Regions from separate parts of the Robinsoniella sp. RHS genome, predicted to be linked through region 2. Evidence: a T-box and tRNA genes for the amino acid it is inferred to sense, from the RefSeq annotation. Region 2 holds a T-box; the other regions hold tRNA genes.
The links. The T-box of region 2 lies ahead of thrS (threonine--tRNA ligase). A T-box ahead of a tRNA ligase gene usually reads a tRNA of that ligase, here a tRNA-Thr.

Region 1: it has a tRNA-Thr gene. The T-box ahead of thrS (threonine--tRNA ligase) is inferred to sense a tRNA for this amino acid. The anticodon was not compared.
Region 3: it has a tRNA-Thr gene. The T-box ahead of thrS (threonine--tRNA ligase) is inferred to sense a tRNA for this amino acid. The anticodon was not compared.

What each region holds. Positions count from the first base shown of each region.
Region 1 is NZ_JNGB01000144.1:2,076-7,314, reverse strand. Features, by position in the region: gene truA (tRNA pseudouridine(38-40) synthase TruA) at 1-631, opposite strand, end outside; gene RHS_RS32055 (helix-turn-helix domain-containing protein) at 737-1,816, opposite strand; gene RHS_RS26280 (cold-shock protein) at 2,326-2,529, shown strand; tRNA gene RHS_RS26275 (tRNA-Thr) at 2,725-2,797, shown strand; gene RHS_RS26270 (lysozyme family protein) at 2,894-3,601, shown strand; gene RHS_RS26265 (queuosine precursor transporter) at 4,160-4,870, opposite strand; gene RHS_RS26260 (radical SAM protein) at 4,874-5,239, opposite strand, start outside.
Region 2 is NZ_JNGB01000025.1:7,350-12,588, reverse strand. Features, by position in the region: gene RHS_RS13330 (YdcF family protein) at 220-963, shown strand; T-box leader at 1,020-1,216, shown strand; gene thrS (threonine--tRNA ligase) at 1,427-3,379, shown strand; gene RHS_RS13320 (DUF1540 domain-containing protein) at 3,457-3,771, shown strand; gene infC (translation initiation factor IF-3) at 4,082-4,579, shown strand; gene rpmI (50S ribosomal protein L35) at 4,631-4,828, shown strand; gene rplT (50S ribosomal protein L20) at 4,854-5,210, shown strand.
Region 3 is NZ_JNGB01000034.1:32,732-37,970, forward strand. Features, by position in the region: gene RHS_RS16055 (LCP family protein) at 1-1,241, shown strand, start outside; gene RHS_RS16060 (hypothetical protein) at 1,467-2,744, shown strand; tRNA gene RHS_RS16065 (tRNA-Thr) at 2,817-2,889, shown strand; gene RHS_RS16070 (hypothetical protein) at 2,945-3,346, opposite strand; gene RHS_RS16075 (hypothetical protein) at 3,800-4,408, shown strand; gene RHS_RS16080 (hypothetical protein) at 5,030-5,239, shown strand, end outside.

The DNA.
Region 1 (5,239 bases), on a different contig from region 2:
TTCCCTGGCCCACTTCTATCAGCGTTCCCGTCATGATCCGTACCATATTGTACAAAAATCCTTCGCCTGTAAAATTAATTTGCAATTCCCCTTCCAGTTCTGTAATTTCTATTTTAATTAACTTACGGACTGAGGATTTTTTCATTCTTTTATTCGAACAGAAGCTTTTAAAATCGTGAGTTCCAATTAACGCTTCCGCTGCTTCACGCATGGCTTTCACATTCAGATGTTCATCAAGTGGATAAATGTACTTTCGCTCAAATACATTTTTCAATGTACTGGTAGAAATCCGGTAACGATACACCTTTTCCTTCGCATTCAGACGGCTGTGAAATCGCTCCGCTGTCTCTGTCACTTCAAGAATCCCAATATCCTCCGGCAGGTATTTATTCAGGTAATCACGGATATCCTCTGTTAAGACACATCCCTTTGGAAGATGGAAATTAGCCGTCTGTCCAAGGGCATGTACACCTGCATCTGTTCTTCCTGCCCCCTGGACTTCAATCGGCATTCCTGCCATTTTTGATAATATTGCCTCCAGCTTGCCTTGTATCGTATCATCCGTATTCCCCTGTTTCTGCCATCCATCATACCTGGTTCCATCATATTGGACTATCATTTTATAATTCATATACACTGCTCCTATCTTTCACCGCATTCTAAAATGCAATCAGCATTTCTTTAATAGTTACAGTGTAATGCCTGCTGTCCGGAAAGTCAACGCATTCCCTTTCTTTTATAATGCCTCAATATGTTCTTTGAGTTTTTGTACTGCCTCCTGAAATGCCTCATATCCACGCAGTTTTTCATATCTCTCGTCTGACATCAGTAGATTTAACTGGGATTGTTTTATTCCTTTTACCTGACCCTGGTTTTCATTACAGTCCAATGTGACTGTGTCAAAATAAACCCGGTCCTGGAAAGAATAATCCATTTCCCGAATATGATCCATATATTTTATGATACTCTTTAATGCTTCTTCCTCATGATAAGTTTCCAAATACAACTGGGTGATTTTTTCCCATGCAAACAGACAGCCTCCGCTTCCAAAGATCTCTTCTATCTCACATCCTGCCCTTGCATATTCAAATGCTCTTTCTAAATTTTGTGTTTTTCTGGCGGTTGCAGTCAGAGAAAGCAATGCCATTTCTGCATTTCGGATACCGGACAACAAATTGGATTGCAATAGTTTCTCTGCCTTTTTATAATCTCCCTTTTTCAGATAGATACTGGGCCGCAGCTGTGAAGGATCAATCTGCTGCTGTGGTATGGAATCCAAATATGCTTCTGCCTCATCGTATTTTTCCGCTTCCATGCATCTCGTAACCAGATACACCTTGGCATTTTCACGAATTAACGGATTGGAAGAACCCACTATTTCCTTAGCCAGTTTTTCCAGCTGATTTCCCCATTCATCCCATTCTTCTTCCATAAAGTCCTGATCCATTGTATAAGACAGCATTATGGAAGCGGATATTACCCTCATTTTCAATTCTTCTGAATTTGAGTACTGTTTTAAATAAAATTGAATTTTTTTCATTCCTTCCCGAAAGCCTTTATCCTGACATATTACGCGTATATCTGCCATAATTTCATCCAGCATATTTATATCCAGCTCCTGGGTATAAGACAGCAGATGGTCGATTGTGGTACCAAGTGCTCTGGCAAGGGGCGGCAGCAATAAAATATCCGGATAGGTACTCCCCGTCTCCCATTTACTCACTGCCGGTGCAGTAACGCCAATTGCCTGGGCCAGCTGCTCCTGCGTTAATTGTTTATCCTTTCTTAGCTTTAAGATAACTTCACCTATATTCATTTTATATGCTCCTCTTCTAAATATGGAAACGGCCATTTCTTATTACTAGTATATCTGATATAAATGAAATCCGCAATGGAGCCCTATTATAGTTCCTGTTAAGAAAATTTAACCCACAGGAAAGTGGCAATTAAAAACTTTTCAATTTCTTCACAGACTCTTCAATCGTCTGTCACACTTTCTTCACAACTATCCTTTATATTATAAATATGAAAAGCCAATAAGACTTTTTCAAGAAATTAAATCTTTTTCATTTTCGCCAGTATCGATGAGGTACTGGCCTTCCTTCCGTTTAGGGGTAAAATTCAACTAAATTTCTTTGATAATAAAATATTTTTTATTTATCTTGACAACGCTTTGTTTACATGGTATATTAAGAGAGTATTTTGAATGAATTTTTGATCTTCACATATTTTTGTAAGTCACTAATTTGATTGATGATTTACAAAAATATGTGATTTTTTTTATTTTCATGTTAAGATATAATATTATAATTGGAGGTACCTACTATGAATAACGGTACAGTAAAATGGTTTAACAGCACTAAAGGATTTGGATTTATCACAAACGACAGCACAGGCGAAGAATTCTTCGTACATTTTTCAGGAATTGCTACTGAAGGATTCAAATCTTTAGAAGACGGACAGAAAGTAACTTTCGATATCGCTCAGGGAAACCGCGGTATGCAGGCAGTTAACGTTTGTGCAGCTTAATCAGCTACTCAAATAAAAATCCGATCATTTATTAGATCATTTAAGCCGATGTGTATAGCATCGGCTTATTTTATTGCACTCCTCTTTGCACATAAAAAGAAATATGCAGAATTTTATCAATTTTTTAAAAAATTCGTTGACAAGCGCAGTAACTTATGATAGAATTCTTAACTGTAGCGGTTATTTATATCGCAGGCTGATGTGGCACAGTCGGTAGCGCACCTCATTGGTAGTGAGGAGGTCACGGGTCCGATTCCCGTCATCAGCTCTTTGGAGCCCTGGATTATATCCGGGGCTTTTTTCGTATATAACTGCTTTTCTAAGCAACCCGTTTACTCAGAATGTTTTTACAGAAGAGAGGATTATGGCAGCTTATCAAAAAACAACAAAATCATCAGCAACCCGGAAAAATCAAAGAAAAAAAATATCCGCAACGCTATCTTCAACTAACCGCAGTTCGGCAAAAAAGCGTCTGAGCCAAAAGGAACAGCTGCTAAAAAGAAAGCGGCAGGTGCGCCGTAACTGGTTTCTCATAGGCTTTATACTTTTGACGGCAGGCATATTTACCTGCTTTCTGCTGTTTTCAGGAACTCCCCGGCCAGGCGAATTAACAAAAAGTGTTCTTCAGTATGAAGATCAGGTCAAAAAATATTGTAAAGAATACGACATTTCCGAATATTCTGATGTGATTCTTGCAATGATGCAGCAGGAAAGTGCCGGAAAAGGAACGGATGTCATGCAATGCTCCGAAAGTCCTTTTAATACCCAATACTCAAATGAACCTGGCAGTATTACAGATGTGGATTATTCCATTCAGGTGGGCGTGGAAACCTTTGCCTATTGCCTCGGGGAAGCGCAGTGTACTTCGGTCAACGATATGGATAAATTAAAACTGGCTCTTCAGGAATATAATTTTGGAAATGCATATGCCACGTGGGCAGCGGAAAATTATGGAGGATACTCTCCGGAGAATGCACAGGAATACTCAGATAAGATGAAAGCGCAGCTTGGCTGGACTACTTACGGTGATCCTGAATATGTACCGCATGTTTTGCGCTACTATAATAAATAAAACCCCTATACAGAGGGAGTGCCAGTATCTAAAGATACTGGCAGGTTATGAAAAAGATTATTAACAATGCTTATTTGCTTTGTACACTTAATACTATAACGGATTGCTGTGAAGAAACTGTGTACAGTACTTGAAGACTTTGTGAAGATTTTTATACTCCCTTCCAACTGCTAAAATGGCAAAAAGAAGGACTGGCCATCGCCAGTCCAGGAGGGAGAGAAAAGTTTATGTAAAAAAGCTTGTTTGCTTTGTATGTATATACTATATCAATCAATTGTGAATAAGATATGGCATCCCGCTTAAAGCTTTATAAAGTTGTTTAAGAATTTATAAAGGTTTTAAAAAGAAAAGCTTTCTCACCCCTAAAAAGAGGGAGAGCCAGTATCTTGGCGGATACTGGCGAGTTATGAAAAAGATTTATATGAAAAAGTCTTATCGGCTTTTACATGTATTACTATAAAATATAGTTGTGAAAAATATGTGACAGCCTGTTGAAGAATTTGTGAAAAACATTTCTGCAGCTTTTTTCAGAGATATTTTTAATAAACAGGAGGCTTTTCAGGCACACTCTGCGTCTTCTCCCACAGGTCTGATCCTCCTTGCCAGATATACGGCAGGTGTATCTGCAAGACTTGTAAATATAAAGATTACATAGCTTGCCCACATAATACTGATCAGGGTACGGGTATCATACGTTCCCAGAAATGCCCCCATAGTGAATAAAACCGTATTTAAAAGCTGGGACAGTAATGTAGATCCGTTATTACGAAGCCACAGATAGCGTCTGCTGTCTCCACACAGCCTTTTTGTCAGCCCCCACCATTTATGATACAGCCAGACATCAAACTTCTGGGAAATGGCATATACGATAAGGCTTGCTGCCATCATACGCGGTGTATTGGAAAAAATATTTACGATACTCGAATGAGCCCAGTCATTTGCTCCCGGCTGATACAGCAGCCAGGACTGGGATATAATAATAAAAGTAAGGGAGGTAAGTATTCCAATGTTTACCGCCTGATTCGCCGCTTTTTTTCCGGATACCTCGCTTAGGATATCCGTCACCAGGAACGTAGATGCAAATAAGATATTTCCAAGCGTCTGCTCCATCCCAAATGCATTCACCAGTATCAAAACTTCTATATTAGCAGATATCGTTGCCAATACGGTAAATGCCATCAGTCCTTTGCACCCCAGCAGCTTATACCACAGCAGAACACTTCCATAAATAATAACAACACTCAGTATTAATAGAATCTCATTTCTCATCTTTTACTTATCTCCTACTCCAAAATCCGTATTTTCTATTAAAATATCAACCCTTGGGTTATCCAGATAAACGGGCATCAGTTCTTTTATAAACTCCCGTATTACAGAAGGAGACGGTTTAATAGGTTTGCTGTTCTCATTCATAATATTGATACACACCCTGTCAAAATATTCAAGTCCGGTTAAAATATCCCTCTCCATTGATGCTGCATTCTGACCTGGAATTCCAAATAAAAGGCAGCATTCATCATAGTATCCGGCAATTTCTTCGGGTGAATCCGTTGTAATCCCCTTATCCAGGTAACTTTCCCGGAACAGGGCATCAAATGTTTCCACACCAATTTTAATCTTAACCGTAATACCATGCTG
Region 2 (5,239 bases):
AGGCAGCTTCCGTTAAACCAGATTCAGTTTGGCTTTAACGGGGGCTGCTTTTTGCGTGAAAGAACCCATCTTGCTGTATAAATATGAAAAATTTAAGAAATGTTTAAAATATATGGTGTATTGGTCAGATTGACAGACCTTGTAAAATACAGTAAACTGAAGAAGATATCGTAAATAATTATAGAAAATAATCATAAATAAAAGGAGGCATAAAAAACAATGCAGATTTTATGGTTGATTTTAGGAGCAGCATCATTGCTATATTTTGTGATTTTAGTCAGCGTAGGAATGGATTTTTCAATTATATGGCTTTGTGGAGCGGCCGTGTTTTTTGGACTTGCCTTTTTCAGTCATTATTGTAAAACCCATCCGGGTGTACATCTTTTTCCCTCGTGGTGCAAAGTGATTTTTGGCGGGGTATTGGCAGTGGGACTATTTGTGTTCTTGCTTGTGGAAATATTTATTTTTACCGGCATGTTTCAGCATGGTGAAAAGAATCTGGACTACGTGGTGATTCTGGGAGCCCAGGTGAAAGGGGAAGTACCCAGTAAAGCATTGACATTGCGTCTGGAAGCAGCAGCAGAATACTTGAAAGAAAATACGGACAGCAAGGCCGTTCTTTCCGGCGGAAAGGGTCCGGGGGAAAATATCACCGAGGCAGAGGCAATGAGACGGTACCTGTCAGCTGAGGGAATCGAAGAAAGCCGGCTTATTTTGGAAGATAAATCTACCAGCACGGAAGAAAATTTAAAATACAGTGCACAGGTAATTGGAAGTAAAGATGCCAAAGTCGGTATTGTAACAAATAATTTCCATGTGTTTCGTGCAATGCAGCTGGGGGAGAAACAGGGATATACAAATCTGTCCGGAATTGCGGCGGCTTCCGATCCAAGATTTCAAGTCCATTATCTGTTGCGGGAATTTTTTGCTTTGGTAAAAGAAAAACTGGTTGGAAATATTTAAATTAATTTCAGGTGTTGACAAATGAAGCTTAAATGCTATAATCAAGGGTAGATAATGTTAATACGTTGAAGAGAAGAGTAAAATGCGGAATAACCCAGAGAGGGATTGGTGCTGGAAATATCCTGTTAGGAAACATTTGAAAACTGCCTCTGAGTGACCCTAATCCGGTCCGGTGATCCCGTTATCATCAAAATGAAGTGGTTTCTTAGAAACAATCAGGGTGGAACCGCGAGTAAGAATACTCGTCCCTGGATCGTACCGGCAGGTATGGTCCGGGGACTTTTTGCGTGGAAATACTATCCCTGTACAAAAGTAAATCTGTGTAAATGATACTGTATATCTGGTATGCAGTAAGAAAGCCTGCGTGATACATGTTGTTAAAGCTGAAATAAAAAAGAAAGGTAACCACATTTTAATTTGTGGCGTGCTGCAGAAAAGCCTGCAGCATGTAATGGGTAGTAAAATGATTATTACATTAAAAGATGGATCAAAAAAAGAATATGAAGAAAGTAAATCCGTACATGATATCGCTTTGGATATCAGTGAAGGACTGGCAAGAATGGCATGTGCCGGAGAAGTAAATGGAGAGGTTGTGGATCTGCGTACAGTCGTAGACCGGGATTGTGAACTCTCTATATTAACTGCAAATGATGAAAAGGGATTGGCGGCGCTGCGCCATACCACGTCCCATGTGCTGGCAGAGGCTGTAAAGCGCCTTTATCCGGAAGCAAAACTGGCAATTGGGCCATCTATTGACACCGGTTTTTATTATGACTTTGATCATGAGCCATTCTCCAGAGATGACCTTGATAATATTGAAAAAGAAATGAAGAAAATCATCAAAGAAGGAGCAAAGCTTGAGAAATTCACTTTGCCAAGAGCAGAAGCGATTCAGTTTATGGAAGAAAAAGGTGAGCCTTACAAAGTAGAATTAATCCGGGATCTTCCGGAAGATTCAATTATCTCTTTTTATCGTCAGGGAGATTTTACAGATCTCTGTGCAGGACCTCATTTAATGAGCACAAAGTCTATCAAAGCATTTAAACTGACGTCTTCTTCCGGTGCATATTGGAGAGGAAACGAAAAAAATAAAATGCTTGCACGTATTTACGGAACAGCATTTGCGAAAAAAGATGAATTAAATGCATATCTGTTACAGATGGAAGAAGCAAAAAAACGTGACCATAATAAACTGGGCCGTGAAATGGAACTTTTCACTACGGTAGACGTAATTGGTCAGGGTTTGCCCCTTATTATGCCTAAGGGAGTAACCATCATCCAGACATTGCAGAGATGGATCGAAGACGAAGAAGAAAAAAGAGGTTATGTGAGAACGAAAACACCATTAATGGCAAAAAGTGATCTGTATAAGATTTCCGGTCACTGGGATCACTATAAAGATGGGATGTTTGTTCTGGGAGACGAGGAAAAGGACGACGAAGTATTTGCACTTCGTCCGATGACCTGTCCATTCCAGTATTATGTATATAAAGCAAGCCAGAAGAGCTATCGTGATCTGCCGCTGCGTTATGGCGAAACCTCTACATTATTCAGGAATGAGGAATCCGGAGAAATGCATGGACTTACCAGAGTACGTCAGTTTACTATTTCTGAAGGACATTTAATCATGACTCCGGAGCAGATACACGAAGAGTTCAAAGGATGTGTAAATCTGGCACTGTATTGCCTTAAGACTCTGGGATTGGAAAATGATGTAACATACCGTTTGTCCAAATGGGATCCAAACAATACAGAAAAATATATTGGAGATGCAGCATATTGGGAAGAATCCCAGGGTGTAATGCGTGAAATGCTATTAGAGCTGGGACTTCCATTTGTAGAAGCCGATGGAGAAGCAGCATTCTACGGACCAAAACTGGATATCCAGGCGAAAAATGTCTATGGAAAAGAAGATACCATGATTACGATTCAGTTAGATTTTGCATTGGCTGAGCAGTTCGATATGTATTATGTAGATAAAGACGGCGAAAAGAAACGTCCGTTTATTATCCACAGAACAAGCATGGGCTGCTATGAAAGGACACTTGCATGGCTGATTGAAAAATATGCAGGAAAATTCCCTACATGGCTGTGTCCGGAACAAGTACGTGTACTCCCGATATCTGAAAAATATCATGATTACGCAAAAAAAGTGGAAGACCAGTTGAAATTAAACGGCATCCGCTGTACAACAGATGAACGTTCCGAAAAGATTGGTTATAAAATCCGTGAAGCCCGTCTGGACAAAGTGCCTTATATGCTGGTAGTAGGTGCGAAAGAAGAAGAAGACGGCGTAGTTTCTGTAAGAAGCAGATTTAAAGGGGATGAAGGGCAAAAAGCCCTGGATACTTTTATAGATGATATCTGTAAAGAGATCCGTACAAAAGAAATCCGTAAAATCGAAGTGGAAGATTGATCACGCTCTAAAATATTAACGAATAAAAAATCTAAAAAGGCAGATACTATCCCAAATAAATCAAAGGAGGTAGTATCATGCCATTATTAGTATGTTCCGCTCAAAGTTGTGTCTATAACGATGCAGAGTGTTGCTGCAAAGGTGATATCCAGGTTGGTGGAGACCATGCAGAAAAATGCCAGGAAACATGTTGTTCCAGTTTCAGGGAAAGAAAAGGTGACAATGCCAGAAGTTCCATGGGAACTCCATGTCAGAAGATTGATGTAGACTGTGAAGCACGTAACTGCACATTCAATGAATCCTGTAAATGCAGTGCAGATAAGATCGGTATAGCCGGTGCAGCTGCAAAGCATTGCGACCAGACAGAATGCGCAAGCTTCGAAGAAAAATAATTTGTGAAGTATAAGGAAAAGCGGCTCGGAAGTTAGAGCTGCTTTTCTGATGTACGTGTTAAAATAATAAATTAATAGTTGACAATAAATTTTGAATGTGGTAAAGTAAATAAGGTTACAAGAAATCAAAGTAGAGTATCCACTCTCACCGTAGCACAGAGGTGACTATCGGTTAATATGTTACATAGGAACGTTCTATGGGAATATTATGTGGATAGTCTATCTATCCACTTTTTTTATGCGGATAATTAGCAGCGAAGTGGTATTTATTTCAAGCATTTTATGGAGGTGCAAGACAATTAGCGAATTAATGATTAACGAGCAAATCAGAGACAGAGAGATCCGTTTGATTGGTGAAAACGGAGAACAATTAGGTGTTATGCCTACAAAAGAGGCAATGAGACTGGCTAAAGAAGCAGAATTAGACCTGGTTAAAATCGCTCCGACAGCGAAACCGCCTGTTTGTAAGATTATCGATTACGGAAAGTATCGTTACGAACTGGTGAGAAAAGAAAAAGAAGCGAAGAAAAAGCAAAAGGTTATTGATGTAAAGGAAGTTCGTTTATCGCCAAATATCGATGTAAATGACTTGAATACAAAAGTAAGTGCTGCCAGAAAGTTTATTCAAAAAGGCAACAAAGTAAAGGTAACACTTCGTTTTAGAGGTAGAGAAATGGCACATATCCAGAGCAGCAGGCATATTCTGGATGATTTTGCAAAAGAACTTGAAGACATTGCAGTAGTGGATAAGCCGGCCAAAATGGAAGGCAGAAGCATTATGATGTTTTTAACTGAAAAACGTAGTTAAGAATTTTTTAGTTAAAATAGATAAGTCTAAATATAAGGAGGAACATATACAATGCCAAAGATCAAAACAAGCAGAGCAGCTGCGAAACGTTTCAAAAAAACAGGTACAGGTAAATTAAAAAGAAATAAAGCTTATAAGCGCCATATCTTAACCAAAAAATCTGCCAAGAGAAAAAGAAACTTAAGAAAAGCAATCATCACAGATGCTACAAATTTCAAAAACATGAAGAAGATTTTACCTTATTTATAAGAGTAGGCGAAGGAGGAAATAAGACATGGCAAGAATTAAAGGCGGAATGAACGCTAAAAAAAGACATAATAGAACATTAAAGCTGGCAAAAGGTTACAGAGGTGCCAGATCTAAACAGTATAAAGTAGCAAAACAGTCCGTAATGAGAGCATTGACAAGCTCTTATGCAGGAAGAAAAGAAAGAAAACGTCAGTTCAGACAGTTATGGATCGCTCGTATCAACGCAGCAGCTAGAATCAACGGATTATCCTACAGCAAATTTATGTATGGATTAAAACTTGCTGAAGTTGAAATGAATAGAAAAATCTTAGCTGATATGGCTGTTAATGATGCAGAAGGTTTTGCAACACTTGCAGAACTGGCTAAATCTAAATTGGCATAATAGTGTTTTAGATACCCCGGGGATACTTA
Region 3 (5,239 bases), on a different contig from region 2:
AAGTGGATAAAGAAGATCCAGGTTATAAGAAACGCAAGAAAAGAAAGATTCTGATTATCGTAGGAGTAATTCTACTTTTGATTGCAGCGGCAGTGGCAATTGCATATTCTTATGTACAAAGTAAGTTGGGGAAAATACAGTCCAGCGAGATGAATATGGATGAAGTAGTTGTAAATGAAGAACTGGAAACGAATAAAGTTATAAAAGGATATACGAATATAGCACTCTTTGGGCTGGATACCAGAGATGAAGATCTCTCCAGGGCAAACAGTGATGCAATTATAATTGCCAGTATTAATAACGACACAAAAGAAGTAAAACTGGTATCTATTTACCGTGATACGTACTTATACATTGGTGGAGATTTATACAGAAAAGCAAATGCTGCTTATGCAAATGGCGGAGCGGAAAGGGCTGTATCTACCTTAAATGAAAACTTTGATTTGAAAATTCAGGATTATATATCCGTTGATTTTAATGCATTGGCAGAGATCGTGGATTTATTGGGCGGTATAGAGCTGACAGTAGATGAAGCGGAGAGCGTGCATCTGAATAATTATTGTGTGGAAACTTCAGAAGTAACAGGCAAGAGCTACGAAAAACTTCCGGGTGCAGGTACTTATAATATGAATGGTGTTCAGGCAACTTCCTATTCCAGAATCCGTTATACCGCAGGAAATGATTTCAAGAGAACAGAACGGCAACGGGAAGTAATTGAGAAAATCGTTGAAAAGGTGAAAAAGGCTGATGTAGGGACATTGAATAAAATCATGGATGGAGTATTTCCAATGATTCGCACCAGTATGTCCCAGTCTGAGATGATATCTATGGGAATGGGAATGCTGTCCTATAATATATCAGAAACAATTGGATTCCCATACGATCATAAGACAGGTGGTAAGGGTGGATCAGGAGATGATGAAATTCCTCAGACACTGGAAAGTAATGTAGTAAAACTTCACGAATTTCTGTTTGGTACAAAGGATTATAATCCTTCAGCCAGAGTCAAAGATCTGAGTGAAAAGATTCAGAAACTCACCGGAGTAGGCCCAAAAGAAGAATCTACAGAGAAAACTACAGAGAAATCGTCTGAAAATTCATCAGAAACATCATCCGGAGATACAACGGAAGATTCCAGTGAAAAGACTACAAAAGAATCGGTTAGTAAAGGTTCGGGAAAATCATCGATAAAAGGGACCACTGCTGAGACAGAGTCAGAATCAGAGTCAGAAACAGAATAAGAAACAGAATAAGAACGGTTTTTATATTAAATCTGACCCATAAATATACAATAGCCTCTACGTAATAAACTATTTAAATGCAGATTACTGTACCCACGGTAAGCTGCATTTTTATTTGGTGTTTGTAACGATATCATTGCGGTCAGAGCCAAAATGCGTTATACTCATGGTAAAAGATACCAGTTCAGTTTACCTCGCTGTTAAGCTGGGATAGGGAGAGATGAGATGAAAGATAATCTATGGAATGCATTGGTTCATCCAGACAGGATAGAAAAACTTCACATACCGGATTCAGTCGCGGATGCTAATTTAAAGGCTTGGAGATATAGAAGACGCTATGAGTATATAATGCTTTTTAGTTCTTATGTTGTGTTTGAGATACTTACATATATATTTCGTGAGACACCAAGTAAATCAACAAAATGGTTAGTAATAATACTCCTTCCTTCTATAATAGTCTGTATTTGTGATGCGGCTTATAACTGTTATAGCGGATTTCCCGATAAATCAGATGTAGGAACAAGAAATCTGATCGGATTAGTATTCTGTTATTTTATAGGCATAATGGTTTTTTGGCTGCTGTTATATACTTCAAAAATATTTGAAGGACCAAATGGAACCAGGCTAAGCTTTTTAGCCGGTATAACTGCAGGTACGGCAGCAGCGTTGTTTGTATATGCTGATATGGCAATCATTTATCACCAGTATTTAAAGAGGATCAGGATAGGTGTAACCGACAAACAGATCCTTGTAACCAAGGTGATTTTCAGTATTTGTACAGGTGTTTTAGTGGTTCTCTTTTTAGCACTTTTTTTGTATCCTCTCCTGTCAGTAGAACTGGAGGACCATACTTATCAGACTGAGGTTGATCAAATTAACCGGGGAATAGAAAGCTATAATAATTTGAATAAATTTAAGATTAAGGGATCTGAGAATATCCAATATGATAATGGAAAAATTGAGACTTTGGAAGGCACAGTTTGGAGCAGCAGCACATCAGATGGAACTAAGAGCGTTTCCAGCCTCTGGGACAATGAAGTATATACAAAAGACCATCCACAGATTGTATCTGATATATATAACGATGAGAAAGAAGAAATGAAGATTTATATTCAGGGGCAGGGCTGGGTGGAATTTTCTGACTTGCCCGAAGATAATGAACTATTAAAAGATGGGATGGAGTTGTATCTCAAAAATGGTTTGCTTGATTTGCAAGGGAGAGACATAAAAAATATATCAGTGAAAATGGATGGGGATTATATGGTATATACAGTTTTGTACAAAGATAATGCAGTAACATTCAATTTTGGAGATGTGGAAATAGAGCCCCAAAAAGATGTTTATTGGATAAATAAGTCCAATATTCTGGAGAAATGGATACTGTCCCAGAAGGTATCCGGTGGTTCCGAAGAAGGGAATTCAATAGAAAACAGAGAGTACCGGCTGTTGGATTATAATTCCAGTGAAATAGAAAAAGAGATAGAAGAATTTTTGAAGAAATAGTAAAAAAAGCTTGCAAAATTCCAAAAATTTGTATATAATAATTTAGGTCAGTGGTTGAAATTTCAACCACATGCTTCTGTGGCTCAGCTGGTAGAGCGCCGCATTCGTAATGCGTAGGTCGCCGGTTCAAATCCGGCCAGGAGCTTTGAGAAACCCTTGAATTTCAAGGGTTTTTTGTTGTTTTAAAATAAAATATGCAATTATACAGCAATCCATTGAGTGAATACAAAATTATTATCGAAATCTTTCCCACGTAATCCAATCCACTGACTACCTATTTCCAAAGCAGTTTGCTTCTGTTGTGATTTAAGTTGTTTTGCGGCTGCCATAACCAATGGTGGAACGATACAAGGAGCCATATCTTTCAAGAACAGTTTGGACAATTCTTCGAGAGTCATCCGTTCTCCTCTGATATTTCTTCCATCTTTAACAGCACGTTCAAAATCCACAACAAATTCGTTTAAAGTAGTTTCTATTTGCCTCTTTGTCATCCCGGGAGCAGGAGTGAATGTATCTTTTTCTAAGATTTGTTTGCCATTAACATCCCGGCCATTACTTACAGTTACTCGGTATGAGTTCCCTCTTTTTTCGATGCTTCCCATTGTATCATCTCCTTATTTTTGGGTATAAAAAATACACCCTGGCAAATTTCAAGGATGTATGATACAGCAGACGCTCAAGCAAGAAAAGTATTGTCATAGCAAAATATACATGCTATAATAAAATAATAAATTAGCCATAGCTAACCCAAAGCAGTTCAGACTTTGCAATATTTTAATAATTCTTCAAAGATAAGGGAGGTGATGAGATATTAAAAGAAAGTATATTGCAATTGGATTGATGATAATCGGTATTGTAATTATTTTGTTTTCGTACACTATAGCGGAAAATCTTGTATATTTGTTGATGCAAAGGAATGGGGGAACAATGGATACCAATAATTATATGTTAGCAATGTTAAATTATGCAGAAAATTGTAGAATTATTGGATTGATTTTGGCTCTTCCATCAGCATTTTACATGTTAAGAGGATTTCTGGAAAAGGGGGATATTTCATGAGAACTTTAAAAAAAATTATTATGTTGGTATTTTGTATATTTATGATAATTAATTCAAAAAATGTTGCTTTAGCATCCGATAATATTGACGAACAACCAGATACTATTATTGAGACCAAAAAAATATATAACACCATTCCGTTAGATGATGTTTCGGAAGAAAATGAAATAAACTCTTTGTTCAAAAAAGGCAGTCGTCCGAAAAAATGGGTTGTTTATGATGTTAAAATTAAAAATGCAGAATGGACAGATACATCTCAAAAGCTCGTTGTTGTAAAAGCTGTTAATGGATCATCTGTTACTGCTAGCGCAACAGCAACTAAGTCAGGAACATGGAACGCTAATGTAAGTGTTTCTAAGGGAACAGTAAGTGCTGCAATAGGCTACAGTGCAACTCAGTCCTTTTCTATCTCTGGTTCTGCTACTGGAAATATTCCAAAAGGCTATAAACTTGCCACAGCAAGAGCCTATCCTATTTATGAAGTACGTTCTTTTAAAGTAAAACTGGTACATAGTCTTCTTCCATCAACTATTTACAAAAAAGGGAGTGGAACAGCAAAGAAGCCAATCGGCATTGACATCAGATTTGAATATAAGAAAAAATAACATTCATCTGAACGCTTTAGGTAAGTTGGAATATACTACAATAGCCCTGGGGATCATCCCAGGGCTAAAGATTACTTATATACGGGTATAGCCCAGATATGGAGTCTGGGCTTAGGTATGTAAAATATTATTCCTTCCTTATACAGTGCGTTTAAATTCAAGCTTGCATATGGGTAACAAATGGGTAACAAAGTTATAAAAAGTTACAGAAAACAGTAAAGATAAAAAGATATATTATCTCCATAATCCAGTAATAATAAGGGATATTACTAAATACAGAAAAATGTAAAAAGTAATTTTTGTGATTCGTAATGCGTAGGTCGCCGGTTCAAATCCGGCCAGGAGCTTTGAAAAACCCTTGAATTTCAAGGATTTTTTGTTGTTTTAAGAATAAATATTGGAATCAATGAGCCCTTGGGATTATATCCCTGCATTTACCTGAGTTTAGAACAAAAAAACAGGACTGAAAATTAAACTGAATATTATATCACAAATTTAAATATGTTTTATTAAAATGTACCGAAAAGTCGATTATGTGTCATGAATAGAAGACTAACCTTGATTAAAACAAATATTTTTAGTATAATAAAGCAGAAGAATTAATAAAGAAAGGTGCATGACATGAAAGATGAACCGACTCTAAAAGAAAATGCAAATCCATATCAAGTATTACCTAGCCTGATATCGTATTTCTATGAACGGTCTAAACAGGTCTGTATGATTTTATATTTGAGCCATGTGAGAAATGCATGTGATAATATGACGATTACCAAACAGGCTATCTGTCATATTATGTGCATTAAGGATAATTTACTTGAAATTGTAAGTTTC